Regions from separate parts of the Mesorhizobium sp. M0500 genome, predicted to be linked through region 2. Evidence: predicted binding sites of a transcription regulator. Region 2 holds the regulator's gene; each other region holds the start of a gene.
The links. The regulator PhoB, encoded in region 2, activates phosphate uptake and scavenging genes when phosphate is short. The targets are predictions, from matches to a motif close to TGTCATNNANCTGTCAT.
Positions count from the first base shown of each region.

Region 1: NKI70_RS17400 (esterase-like activity of phytase family protein) is a predicted target of PhoB. The motif match lies at 1,363-1,379, and genes of this name have one in related genera.
Region 3: NKI70_RS05750 (alkaline phosphatase D family protein) is a predicted target of PhoB. The motif match lies at 1,824-1,840, and genes of this name have one in related genera.

Region 1 covers NZ_JAMYRB010000008.1:170,634-175,278, forward strand. Annotated here, with positions in the region: gene NKI70_RS17390 (sugar ABC transporter substrate-binding protein) at 1-200, opposite strand, end outside; gene NKI70_RS17395 (TIM barrel protein) at 243-1,232, opposite strand; gene NKI70_RS17400 (esterase-like activity of phytase family protein) at 1,480-2,958, shown strand; gene NKI70_RS17405 (L,D-transpeptidase) at 3,105-3,893, opposite strand; gene NKI70_RS17410 (MATE family efflux transporter) at 4,086-4,645, shown strand, end outside.
Region 2 covers NZ_JAMYRB010000002.1:141,869-146,513, reverse strand. Annotated here, with positions in the region: gene pstC (phosphate ABC transporter permease subunit PstC) at 1-540, shown strand, start outside; gene pstA (phosphate ABC transporter permease PstA) at 544-1,395, shown strand; gene pstB (phosphate ABC transporter ATP-binding protein PstB) at 1,392-2,195, shown strand; gene phoU (phosphate signaling complex protein PhoU) at 2,228-2,935, shown strand; gene phoB (phosphate regulon transcriptional regulator PhoB) at 2,952-3,641, shown strand; gene NKI70_RS04430 (ROK family protein) at 3,651-4,645, opposite strand, start outside.
Region 3 covers NZ_JAMYRB010000002.1:399,039-403,683, reverse strand. Annotated here, with positions in the region: gene NKI70_RS05760 (TetR/AcrR family transcriptional regulator) at 1-264, opposite strand, end outside; gene NKI70_RS05755 (MFS transporter) at 347-1,630, shown strand; gene NKI70_RS05750 (alkaline phosphatase D family protein) at 1,913-3,502, shown strand; gene NKI70_RS05745 (hypothetical protein) at 3,549-3,830, opposite strand; gene typA (translational GTPase TypA) at 4,029-4,645, shown strand, end outside.

The DNA of each region.
Region 1 (4,645 bases), on a different contig from region 2:
TTGGTCAGCGTCTTGGAGACCGCACCCGCCTTGGTGCCCTCGGGCAGCTTGGGGAAAGCCCCGAACTTGGCCTCGACCTGCGACCAGTCGATGCGATCCTTCTCGGTGTCGGAATTGAGCGGCGCGAGGTCCGCGGAAAACGACGAGCCTATAGACAGCGCCATCAGGGCAGCGGTGGCGGTGGCAAGCAGAAATTTCATGGTCTTTCCTCCCTGGTTGAAAACGGCGATGGCGCCGGAGCTTCAGCTGTCCGGCCCGAGCATGGCTTCCTGGATGATGGCCTGCGAGGCGACCGCGTCCTGACGGTCGACGGCAGTGGACAGGCGATTGTCCTTTTCCAGCCGATCGACGACGCGCAGCATGCGCTTGACGGTCGCGATGTTGACTTCGCATTCGTGGACCGGATCGAGCCCGGTCATGTCGGGGAACGTGTCGAAGTAGATGGCACCGGCGTAGCCGTCGCGGCGGATCTGCCTGAGCAGCTCGATCGTCTGCAGCGTATGCACCGCGCCGACCATCAAGCCGTCGTCGCGCTTGGCGTAGCCATCGTTGAGATGCACGCCGAGCAGCTTGCTATGACGCGCCACAAGTGCTGCGGCAAAGGCCGGCTGCTCGTCGGCATAGAGCACATGGGCGAAATCGAGCGTCACGCCGAGATTGGGCAGGCCGATCTCACGGATCGCCAGCAAAGTCGTCGCCGCGTCGGGCATCAGGCTGTAAGAGCGCGGCTCGTTGGGCTTGTACTCCAGGCTGATCTGGCAATCGGGGTCATGCGCCGAAACTTCACGAATTCCATCGATTTCGTGTTGCCAGAGCGTCGCATAATCGGCCTGGAAAGCATAATCGAAGCCATCCTGCCCGAGCCACAGCGTCATCAGGCTGGCGCCAGCCTCGCGCGCGGCGTCGATCCCGGCCTTGGTCATGTCGATGGCCTCGCGGCGAACGGCCGGATCCGGATTGGTGAAGGCGCCGAGCTTGAAGGCCGGGTTGGAGTAGTAGCGCATGGCGAAACCATTGATGGAAAGCCCGAGATCGCCGAGTTTGCGCGCCATTTCCGCAGGATTTTCATCGACATGGTCGGGAAAGTTGAGGTCGAGATCGGTCAACTCTGCAACCTTCGCCGTACGTGCCGCCATTTGCAGCATGGACGGTTTGCCGACAAGATCGGGCCACTCGGCCTGTGGCCGCGAGGCAAAGGAATTGAGGCGGGTGGCGAAACGGCAGACTGTCATCGGTGACCTTTCATCGTCATGACTTCACATAAAAACGATCATTTGTAAAGTTGCTAATTGTGTTCTCGGCGGCGGCGGATTCGCCATGCCCAGCCAGTTGCCACCACGCTGGGACAAGCAAGCGCGGCACTGTCACGCAAGTATCATGTTCGCATCCTAGATCGCTTCTCCGAAGGCTTTCGCGGCATCCTCGATGCGACGCGGCGCTTTTCGGGCCCCGGCAGCTTTGTCTCAAAAGAGGATATCCATGAAAAACCTGCACCGAACCGCGTCCCTCGCCGTCGCGCTGGCGATGTTCACCGCCTTGACGCCGGCCTTGGCTGAAAACGCCGCGACCGTCGGCGGCGTCAGCTTCGTCAACAAGGGCCTGGTCGGTGTCGGCCGCATCCCGGCCAGCCAGAAGGACAAGTTCGGCGAGACGTTTGGCTCGGGCTCGGGCATGTCGATCGACGCTGCCGGCTGGACGCATGGCGCCGATGGCTACAAGGGCTCGTTATGGCTGCTGCCGGATCGCGGCTACAATGTCGTCGGCACCACCGATTACCGTCCGCGCCTCAACACGATCGCCATCGAGTTCGCCCCGATCGCGCCGGGTGCGGCACCGGCCACCGGCCAGGAACAATCGGGCCTCAAGGCGACGCTTGCCGACACCATGCTTTTGACCGACGACAAGGGCGCCGACGCAACCGGGCTCGATCCGCTCAACGGCGTGCGTGCCGCGACCGACGACATGCCGATCCTGCCCGAAGCCAACGGCAAGCTCGCGCTCGATAACGAAGCGATCGCACGGCTGCCCGACGGCACGATGTTCATCTCGGACGAATACGGTCCGAACATCTACCGCTTCTCCGCCGATGGGCGTCTGATGTCGGCAACGCAGCCGCCGGCGGCGCTTGTCCCGATGCGTCACGGGACGCCAAACTTTGCTTCCAACAATCCGGGACCTGGCGCGGCAGACCCAGATCCGAAGGATCCCGAAACCGGCCGTCAGAACAACCAGGGCCTCGAAGGCATGGCGCTGACGCCGGACGGGAAGTTCCTGATTGCCGTGCTGCAGTCGGCCCCAAGGCAGGATGGCGGCGATTCCGCCTCGACGCGCCAGAACACGCGCGTGCTGGTCTACGATGCCTCGGATCCCGGCCAGCTCAAGCTCGCGCATGAATATGTCGTGCCCCTGCCGGTGTTCACCGATGCCAAGGGCAAAACCAAGATCGCCGCGCAGAGTGAAATCGTGGCGCTGTCGGACAAGACCTTCCTGATGCTGGCGCGCGACAGCGGCAACGGCCAGGGGCTGAAGGGCGACACCTCGCTCCATCGCGAGATCAGCGTCGTCGATGTGTCGGCGGCAACCGACATCGCCGGCACAGAGTTCGACAAGGACAAGCCGCTGGCGCCCAAGGGTGAGCTCGATCCATCGGTGACGCCGGCCAAGCTGACGCCGTTCATCGACATCAACGACAAGAGCGAGCTCGGCCGCTTCGGGTTGCACAATGGCGCGCCCAACGACCGCAACAACCTTTCGGAGAAATGGGAGGCGATGTCGGTGGTGAGCGTCCTCGATCCAAAGCTGCCCGACGACTATTTCCTGTTCGTCGCCAATGACAATGACTTCCTCACGCAGGACGGCTTCCAGGTCGGCGCGGCCTACAAGGCCGAGGATGGCGCCGATGTCGACACCATGTTCCTGGTCTATCAGGTCACGCTCCCAGGCCTCACCGGGAAGTAGCGGCAGCCATACAGGCGGAGGCGCCGAACGCGTCCGCCTGAGCTGGCGCGATTGAACGGTCGTGCCCCTTCAGTTGCGGCTCGCCCGCGAAAAGACGGTGTCCTAAGCATCGCAAAACCTGCGACTGACGATCCAGTCGAAGGCACTTACCTCAACATCTCCGCGTCCCTTGGCACGCCTGCATCGATCGGCTCGGCCGTCCTGTTTGACACGGCGGCGATCTTCCCGGCGGCCGACAGGTTCGGGCGCACGAAGACCGGCACGACGCCATCGACGCGGCTGTAGAGGTCGATAATGTCCTGATTCATGAAGCGCACACAGCCGGAGGAAGCGTTCTTCCCGATGGAATCCCACTCCGGCGTGCCGTGCAGCCTGTACATCGTGTCCTTGCCGTCACGGAAGAGATACAGCGCGCGGGCACCAAGCGGGCTCTGCGGGCCGGGCGGCATGCCGTCCTTGTATTTCGCCAGTTCCGGCCGGCGTTGGATCATTTCCGGCGGCGGCGTCCAGACCGGCCACTTCTTTCTCGCCTGAACCACGGCGCTGCCGGTCCATCCGAAACCGGCCTTGCCGAGGCTGACGCCATAGCGAATTGCCTTGCCGCCGTCGCGCACCAGATAGAGGAAGTGCTCGGAAGTATCGACGACGATCGTGCCGGGTTTTTCTCCAGTCGGGTCGGCCACGATTTGACGCACGAATTTCGGATCGACCTTGGCTACCGGAATTGCCGGCAGTTGATAGCCCTCGTCGATGCGCGCGGCATACATGCTTGCGGCATCGCCGAGAGCCGGATCGCTTGGTGCCGCGGGCACCGGCGGCGCCGCCACGTCCGTCGTGGTGCACGACGAAAGAGCCACGGAGGCCGCGCCCAGAGCGGATGCACCAAGAAAGGCGCGCCGGTTCAGGCGCTCAAAAAACAACGGAATATCGGACATGAGCCCCCCGGCTTACCGATGAGATCCAGGAAAATGCGGCCCCACGCGTGTGGGATCAATATACGATTCCGAAAGGTTTGAGAAATGCTTAGATCAAGGCACGCCAGGCGGAATTTACAGCGCCGCATCGACCTCTCCCGTTAAATCGGCAATCATTGCGGACTCAGACAAGCCTTCGCCGAGTTGCCTGCCATGGACGACAACATGCCCCCGCGCCGGCAGACCGGCGACCTCACCAGTGGGCCTATCCCGCGCACCCTTTTGCTGTTTGCCCTGCCGGTGCTCGGCTCCAATGTGCTGCAGTCGCTCAACGGCTCGATAAATGCCGTGTGGGTCGGCCGTTTCCTCGGTGAAGCGGCGCTGACCGCCACGTCCAATGCCAACCTCGTGCTGTTTCTCATCCTCGGCACCGTCTTCGGCATCGGCATGGCGGCGACCATCCTGGTCGCACAATCCGTCGGCGCTCGTGACCTGCCCGAAGCCCGGCGCATCGTCGGAACCAGCGCCACCTTCTTCTTCCTCGTCTCGGTGGTGTTCGCGGTCTGCGGCTGGATCTGGGTCGATGCGATCCTCGATGCGCTCGGCACGCCGGCCGATGCGTTGCCGCTGGCGCGCTCCTATCTGCGCATCATCTTCCTCGCCGTGCCGATGATGAACCTGCTGTCCTTCGTCATGACGGTGCTACGCGGCGCCGGCGATTCGCGCACGCCTTTCCTGTTCATGGCGCTGGCCGTCGTGCTCGACGTCGCTTT
Region 2 (4,645 bases):
CTGCAGACGGCGATACAGCCCTTCATCATCAACGTCTTCCACGGCGTGCCGGGACTATCCAGCCTTTTCGCTGGCCCTCCTTACGGCATCGGCCTTCTGACCTCGGCGCTGATCCTTGCCATCATGGTGCTGCCCTTCATCACCTCGATCACCAAAGACGTCTTCGATACGGTGCCGGCGGTGCTGAAGGAATCGGCCTACGGCATCGGTTGCACGACCTGGGAAGTGACCCGGCGCGTGGTCATTCCCTATACCCGCATCGGCATCATGGGCGGCGTCATGCTTGGCCTCGGCCGGGCACTCGGCGAAACCATGGCAGTGACCTTCGTCATCGGCAACGCGCATCGCATCAGTGCCTCCCTGTTCGCACCGGGCACCACGATCTCGGCGACCATCGCCAATGAATTCACCGAGGCCGACGGCGACCTCTACACCTCCTCGCTGGTGGCGCTCGGCCTGATCCTCTTCGCCATCACCTTCCTGATCCTTGCCGCCGCCCGCTATATGCTGATGCGGATCGACGCCCGTACGGGAGCCTGACCGATGTCGACATCCTCATCGCTCCACAGCCGCCGCAAAGCCAGGAATTCGGTGATGATGGCGCTTTGCGTCGTCGCCGCCGGCATCGGGCTTGCCTGGCTGGCGCTCATTCTCGGCGCACTGGTCTATAAGGGCACAGCCGGGCTTTCGCTCGCGGTCTTCACCGAGATGACGCCACCACCGGGCGAGGCCGGCGGCCTGCTCAATGCCATCGCGGGCAGCCTGCTGATGACGATCATCGCCGTTGTCGTCGGCACGCCGATCGGCGTGCTGGCGGGAACCTACATGGCCGAGTATGGACGCTTTTCGCGCATCACCACCGTCGTCCGCTTCATCAACGACATCCTGTTGTCGGCGCCGTCGATCATCATCGGCTTGTTTGTCTATGAGCTGATGGTGCGGCCAATGGGACATTTCTCGGCCATTGCCGGCGCCGTTGCGCTTGCCATCCTGGTCATTCCGGTGGTCGTGCGCACCACTGAAGACATGCTCAACCTGGTGCCGAACGCGTTGCGTGAAGCCGGTGCCGCGATCGGCGCGCCACGCTGGGTGGTGATCCGTTCGGTCGCCTACCGCGCCGCATTGTCCGGCATCGTCACCGGCATATTGCTGGCGATAGCACGCATTTCCGGCGAGACGGCGCCGCTGCTCTTCACCGCGCTCAACAACCAGTTCTGGAGCAGCAATATCAACGCGCCGATGGCCAGCCTGCCGGTGACCATCTTCCAGTTCGCTCTCAGCCCTTACGAGGAATGGCAGCAACTGGCGTGGACCGGCGCACTCATAATCACCCTGACGGTTCTGGGCTTGAGCATCCTCGCCCGCAGCCTTACCGGACGCAGAGAGGACAGATGACACAGATGTTGTCCCCAGACATGACGATGGCCGAAACGGTCGCCGAGAAGACGAAGATCGAGGTCAAGAATCTCAACTTCTACTACGGCCAGAGCAAGGCGCTGAAGGACATCAGCCTGTCGCTGCCTGAGCGCAGTGTCACGGCCTTCATCGGCCCTTCGGGCTGCGGGAAATCGACGCTGCTGCGTGTGTTCAACCGCATCTATGAGCTCTACCCAAAACAGACGGCCGAGGGCCAGGTGCTGCTCGACGGCAAGAACATTCTCGACCGGTCGCAGGATCTCAACCTCCTCAGGACCAAGATCGGCATGGTGTTCCAGAAGCCGACGCCGTTCCCGATGTCGATCTACGAGAACATCGCCTTCGGCGTCAGGCTCTACGAGAACCTCGGCAAGTCCGAGATGGACGGCCGCGTCGAACAGGCGTTGAAGCGCGCCGCGCTGTGGAGCGAGGTCAAGGACAAGCTCAACGCCAGCGGCTTGAGCCTATCTGGCGGCCAGCAGCAGCGGCTCTGTATCGCCCGCACCGTGGCCGTGAAGCCGGAAGTCATTCTGCTCGACGAACCGGCTTCGGCCCTCGACCCGCTGTCGACTGCCAAGATCGAGGAACTGATCGACGAATTGCAAGCCGACTACACGATCGTCATCGTCACCCACAACATGCAGCAGGCGGCGCGCGTGTCGCGCCAGACCGCCTTCATGTATCTGGGTGAACTGGTCGAGTTCGACCGGACCGAGAAGATCTTCACGTCGCCCCGCGAGAAGCGCACGCAGGACTACATCACTGGCCGCTTCGGCTGAGCCGTTCCGATCATGCATATGAGGACAGGACCATGGGCGAACACACAGTCGCTTCTTTCGACGAGGATCTCGAGCAGATCAGCAAGCTGATCCGCGACATGGCCGACCTCGCCGGTTCGATGGTCGGCGGGGCGACCAAGGCCCTGTTGAATTCCGACAACGTGCTGGCGCAACGCGTCGTTTCCGACGACGCCATCATGGATGCGCGTCAACGCGAACTGGACGACCGCGCCATAACCCTGATCGCCAAACGCCAGCCGATGGCCCACGATCTTCGCCATGTGGTCGGAGCGATCCGCATGGCGGGCGACCTCGAACGCATCGGCGATCTTGCCAAGAATATCGCCAAGCGCGTGAGTGCGGTCGGCCTCAGCGCCACGCCGCGGGACCTGTCGCATTCCATCGACGCGATGGCGCAGCTGGTTCTCATCCAGGTGCAGGGTGTCATCGAGGAATATGCTGCAGGCGATGCGGCCGCGTTGGCCAAGCTGCGTGCCGCCGACGAGCGCATCGACGTCAAATACACGTCCGTGTTCCGCGAGCTCTTGACCTACATGATGGAAGATCCGCGCAACATCACCGCTTGCACGCACCTGCTGTTCTGCGCCAAGAATCTGGAGCGGATCGGCGACCATGTCACCAACATCGCCGAAAATGCGTATTATGTGCTGACCGGCGAGCAATTGCCGGTCAATCGTCCGAAGCAGGACGAAACGACAATGTCCGCACCGGTGACATGATGGGGGTGCCCAGCCGATGATCGCACCACGCATAATGGTGGTGGAGGACGAGGAGCCGTTGGGTGTGCTGCTCCGCTACAATCTCGAATCCGAAGGCTACCAGGTCGAGGTGGTGACACGCGGCGACGAAGCCGAGATCCGTTTGCAGGAGAATGTGCCCGACCTTTTGGTGCTCGACTGGATGATACCAGCGGTTTCCGGCATCGAGCTCTGTCGTCGGTTGCGGGTGCGCCCCGAAACCGAGCGGCTGCCGATCATCATGCTGACCGCGCGCGGCGAGGAGAGCGACCGGGTGCGCGGTCTTTCGACCGGCGCCGACGACTATCTGGTCAAACCGTTTTCGACACCGGAATTCATGGCCAGGGTCAAGGCGCTGCTGCGGCGCGCCAAGCCGGAAGTGCTGTCCAGCGTGCTGAAGGTAGGCGACATCGTGCTCGATCGCGAATCGCACAGGGTCTATCGCAAGAAGAGCGAAATCAGGCTCGGGCCGACCGAATTCCGGCTGCTCGAGTTCATGATGCGGCATCCGGGCCGTGTCTTCTCGCGCAGCCAGTTACTCGATAATGTCTGGGGCGAGACAATCTACATCGACGAACGCACCGTCGACGTGCATGTCGGGCGGCTGCGCAAAGCCGTCAACAACGGCCGGATGCCGGATGTCATCCGCACCATCCGCGGTGCCGGCTATGCGATCAGGGAAGATTGACCCGCCTGGTCAGGCTACGTTCTTTCTGACGCTGGGCCTCATTTGCGCGCCCGGCGCGAAAATCTCCTGGTCGACGAAGCTTAACGCCCGCATCGCGCAGCCTTCGCGGATCAGCGGCAATTCGTTCGGCTCTGTATCGAAGGAGATCGAGCCTGAATGCTGGCCGCCGGCGGTCTGGGCGATTGCCTTCCGCATGGCCGGCTCGATCAGATCGAAGGCGGCGGCACTGGCGCCGACCATCGCGACCGGTGCCGGATCGATCAGCGCGAACAGCGAGCCGAGACCGAAACCCAGCGCTTCGCCGGCCTTGCGGTAGGCCTCGCGTTCCGGCCCATCTTTCTCGCGCGCCCGGGCCGCCAGTGCTCGCATGTCGGCGTCGCTGACGTCGGCGATCGGTTCGCTTTCTTCGCTCATCTGCCTGGCGTTGCGCCAGATGGCGTAGTTGCCGGCATAGGCCTCGATGCAGCCGCGCCGCCCGCAACGGCAGAGCGCGCCGCCCGGACGATGGATCATGTGGCCAAATTCGCCACCCGAGGAATGCGTCCCGGTGAACAGTTCGCCCTTCAGCACCAGCCCCATGCCGATGCCATGCGAAAGCAGGATGGCGATGAAGTCGTCGCGATAGCGATCCGGATTGCGCCAGCGCAAAGCCACCGCCATCATGTTGCAGTCGTTCTCCACCGTTGCCGGGATGCCGAATTCGTCCTCCAGCATGTCGGCAAAGGCGATGTCGGTCTGCGGCGTGATCGGCGACCACAGCATGGCGCGTGCAGGGGAGTCGGTAATGCCCTGAATCGCCAGGGCGATGCGGGCGACACTGCGGACGTCAAGGTCTGGATCCTGCAGCCGGCGCCGGACGATGGCCATGCATTCACGGATCAGCTCGTCGCGCGGCATGGTCAGCGTGTCCAGCCGGCGCTGTTCCTCGGCGACCACCTGTCCCGTATAGTCGATAATGGCGGCCGACAGGAAATTCAGCGACAACACCACGGTCAGCACCGCCG
Region 3 (4,645 bases), 260 kb from region 2:
GGGATGGGCATTCACCGCCTCGTCGAAGCGCTCCCAGAATTCGAGGTCATAGTGCCGAAGATAGGATGCGGCCAGCTCATCCTTGGACGGAAAGCTGCGGTAGAGGCTGGGCTTGGTGACGCCGGCACGCCGCACGATCTCGTCGACGCCGATCGCCCTGATGCCTTGCCGGTAGAACAGGTCTCGCGCCACCTGGAGAATCCGTTCGGCGGCGCGAGGCGGGGGTGCGTCATTCGCCTTGATCGTTGGTTCAATGCTTTTCATGCCTGGTCTGCCGGTTAGCTGGTTGACAATGTTACCGGTCGGTACGTATGTTTCGCGCTCCCGCAACGTACCGGTCAGTAACATGATAGCTCAATCCCGCCCGTTTGGCCAGCGCTACGCTTTCGTAGTGGTCGCCGTCATCTTCCTTTGCCTGCTGATCGCAGCGGGCCTGCGTTCGGCGCCGGCAGTCATGATGCTGCCGCTGGAGAACAGTTTCGGCTGGCGGCGCGACGTGGTGTCGCTGGCGGCGGCCACCGGCATCTTCCTCTATGGCCTGACCGGGCCGTTTGCCGCGGCGCTGATGGAGCGGATCGGGCTGCGCCGCACCTTGCTTGCCGCGCTGCTGTTGATGTCGGGATCGACCGCGCTCAGCCTGTTGATGACCAAACCGTGGCATCTGCTCCTCACCTGGGGCGTGTTTTCCGGCGTCAGCTCGGGCGCCGTCGCCACCGTGCTCGGCGCGACCATCGTCAACCGCTGGTTCAAGACCAATCGCGGCTTGGTGATGGGACTGATGTCGGCGTCCAGTGCCACCGGGCTGCTGGTCTTCCTGCCGCTGCTCGCCTCGCTCGCCCAGTCGGGCGGCTGGAAGCCGGTCGCCATCGCCATTGCCGTGGCCACCGCCTGCCTGGTGCCGCTGGTCTATATGCTGGTGCCGGAGCGCCCGGCGTCGATCGGCATGGTCCGCTATGGCGCCGATGCCGACGACGTGCCGCCGGTGCCGCCAGCCTCGCAAGGCAATTTCCTTTCGCACACGCTGAGCACGCTGCGCCGCGCCGCCGGCACGCGCGTGTTCTGGTATCTGTTCGCCACTTTCTTCGTCTGCGGCTTCACCACCAACGGGTTGGTCGGCACTCACCTGATCGCCTTTTGCGGCGATATGGGCATTGGCGAAGTGCAGGCTGCAGGCCTGCTCTCGATGATGGGCATCTTCGATCTTATCGGCACGACGCTGTCGGGCTGGCTCACCGACCGTTTCGACCCGCGCAAGCTGCTCGGCGTCTATTACGGTATTCGCGGCCTGTCGCTGATCTATTTGCCCTATTCCGGCTTCTCGGCGACCAGCCTGATCATCTTCGCCGTGTTTTACGGACTGGACTGGATCGCCACGGTGCCGCCGACGCTCAAGCTTTCCAACGAGGCGTTCGGCGACCGCAGCGGGCCGATCGTCTTCGGCTGGATCGTCGCAGGCCATCAGGTTGGCGCCGCGACAGCGGCCTTCTTCGGCGGCACCATGCGCGAGCTGCAAGGCAATTACGAGCTTGCCTTCATGATAGCAGGCATGACCGCGATTGCCGCCGCCTGCATTTCGCTGCTGATCAACACCAGCCGCCAGGCGTTCGACCCGGAACCGCAAGCGGCTTAGGGGTGCGCCAACGGTGCGGCTTTCCCTTCTCCCCTTGTGGGAGAAGGTGGCCGAGCGAAGCTCGGCCGGATGAGGGGTGTTCCAGCTTGGAACCGCCGGCACTCCGTCCAGCACCCCTCAACCGTCTTGGCGCTGCGCGCCAATCCACCTTCTCCCACAAGGGGAGAAGGAAAGAGCTAGCGCTCCTGTTGGTTGTTACGAAACCTTCATCGTTTCGAAATGTGCCTGAAACATTGAAGCTGGAGCTTGGCGGCGACGTTCAATGCCATCCAGGAGACAGCCATGAACAAGATTTCGATGACGCGGCGCGCTTTCGTCACGTCGGCCAGCGCCGTTGGCCTGGTCGGCGCCTCGGGCCTGGCGCTTCCCTATTACTCGCGCGCCAATCAGCGCCCGGCTTTCACCCATGGCATCCAGTCCGGCGACGTCGACGCCACCAGCGGCATGGTCTGGACACGCACCGACCGGCCGTCGCGCGTCATGTTCGAGGTGTCGCCGACCGAAAGCTTCACCAATGCCGTCCGCCTGGCGCCGCTCGATACCTCGCCGGCCAGCGATTATACGGTGAAGCGGCTGCTTACCGATCTCGCCTCCGACCAGGACATCTTCTACCGCATGGTCGCGGCCGATCTTGCCGACATCAACGCCGTTTCCGAGCCGGTCGTGGGCCGCTTCCGCACGGCACCTGCCTCGAAGCGCGACATTCGCTTTGCTTGGTCGGGCGACACCGCCGGCCAAGGCTGGGGCATCGACGAGACCGGCATGAAGACCTACGCCACCATTGCCAAGCACACGCCCGACTTCTTCCTGCATTCGGGCGATACGATCTATGCCGATGGTGCGATGAAGGACGAGGTCGACCTGCCCAACGGCGGCAAGTGGAAAAACAAAGTGCTGATCGACGAGAAGCGCAAGGTTGCCGAGACGCTGGACGAATACCGGGCGCAGTGGAAATACAACATGATGGACAGGCATGTGCTGGCGCTCAGCGCCATCTGTCCGACCTTCTATCAGTGGGATGACCACGAGGTGCTGAACAACTGGTCGGACTCGAAGGACCTGAGCGCCGACGATCGCTACACTGAAAAATCCATCCATGTGCTGACGGCACGTGCGGCGCGCGCCTTCCACGAAATGACGACGATCCGTTACGAGCCGTCGGAGCCCGGCCGCGTCTACCGCAAGATCGCCTATGGTCCGCTGCTCGACGTGTTCTTCCTCGACATGCGTTCCTACCGCGGCCCCAACGGTCCGGATATGCAGGAGACGATGACGCCGCAATCGCGCATCCTCGGTGAACAGCAGATCAAATGGCTGAAGCGTGAACTGGCGAATTCCAACGCAACCTGGAAAATCATCGCCGCCGACATGCCGCTCGGCCTCGTCGTCTGGAACGACGGCACCAAGAAGGTAGGGGCCGAGGCGGTCAGCAATGGCGACAATGGCCCGGCCAAAGGGCGTGAGCTGGAAATTGCCGACCTTCTTCGCTATATAAAGAATGCGGGTATCAGCAACACTGTCTGGCTCACCGCAGACGTGCATTACACAGCCGCGCATTACTACAATCCGGACAAGGCGCAGTTCCAGGACTTCAATCCGTTTTGGGAATTCGTTTCGGGTCCGATCCATTCCGGCACGTTCGGGCCTAATGGTTTCGATATGACATTCGGCCCGGAGCTGAAGTTCATAAAGGCACCAACTGCCGAACAGGGTCAAAACCTGGCGCCTTCGGCCGGCCTGCAGTTCTTCGGGCTCGTCGAAATCGATGGCGCCACCGAGCAGTTGACGGTGCGGCTGATGGATCGCGACGACAGCGAACTCTACAAGGTCACGCTCGACAAGGTCACGCTCGATCCGGTGCGGTCGGCGTGAGCGACGGCGCCACTACCCTCGGGCCAGCCCGAGGGTAGGGCGTATATCAATCGGGATAGCAGACGACGGGAATGTTGGGCCAGACGGCGCTGTCGCATCCGGCATTTTGCTGCCGCTGCTTGAAGGCGGCGCTGACCGGCCCGGTCACCACCGGATCGACGCCATCGGGAGCATCGGCAAAAAGCTGCTCCGCCGACGGCTTGTCGGACGGCAAAGCAGACCGCGTCTCCTTGAACGACGCCGCCGACTGCGCCGCGCCGGCCGCGAGGAGGACGGCGAGCGCGGTACATGCCAAAATCGGCCGGAGTTTGATGCCTATCTCGATCATGAAATTCGAACTGTCCGGACCATGAAAGGTTCCGCCTTGGTTAATAATTCCACTTCACACCAAGACATTTAAGATTTGGTGACTTTATTTGGTGGCTCGCCTCCTCTTTCGCAATTGCGAAAAACCCTGTATGAGCCGCCCAACCGAAAGAGGCAGCGCCTTTTGGCCTGCTGCCTGCAACGCTCCCGAGACCGAAACATGAAAATCCGCAATATCGCGATCATCGCGCACGTCGACCATGGAAAAACCACCCTTGTCGACCAGCTTCTGAAACAGTCCGGCTCGTTCCGCGACAACCAGCGCGTCGCCGAGCGCGCCATGGATTCGAACGACCTCGAAAAGGAACGCGGCATCACCATCCTGGCCAAGGCGACCTCGGTCGACTGGAAGGACACCCGCATCAACATCGTCGACACGCCCGGCCACGCCGACTTCGGCGGCGAGGTCGAGCGCATTCTGTCGATGGTGGATTCGGCCATCGTGCTGGTCGACGCCGCCGAGGGGCCGATGCCGCAGACCAAATTCGTCGTCGGCAAGGCGCTCAAGGTTGGACTGAAGCCGATCGTCGTCATCAACAAGATCGACCGGCCCGATGCCCGTCACGTCGAAGTGGTCAACGAGGTGTTCGATCTTTTTGCAGCACTTGACGCCACCGACGAGCAGCTCGACTTCCCTATCCTTTATGGTTCAGGCCGCGACGGCTGGGTCTCGGAAAACCCCGAAGGTCCGAAGGACCAGGCTCTGGCGCCGCTGTTCGACCTCGTCATCAAGCACGTGCCGGCGCCGACCGTTCATCCCGGCCCGTTCCGCATGAT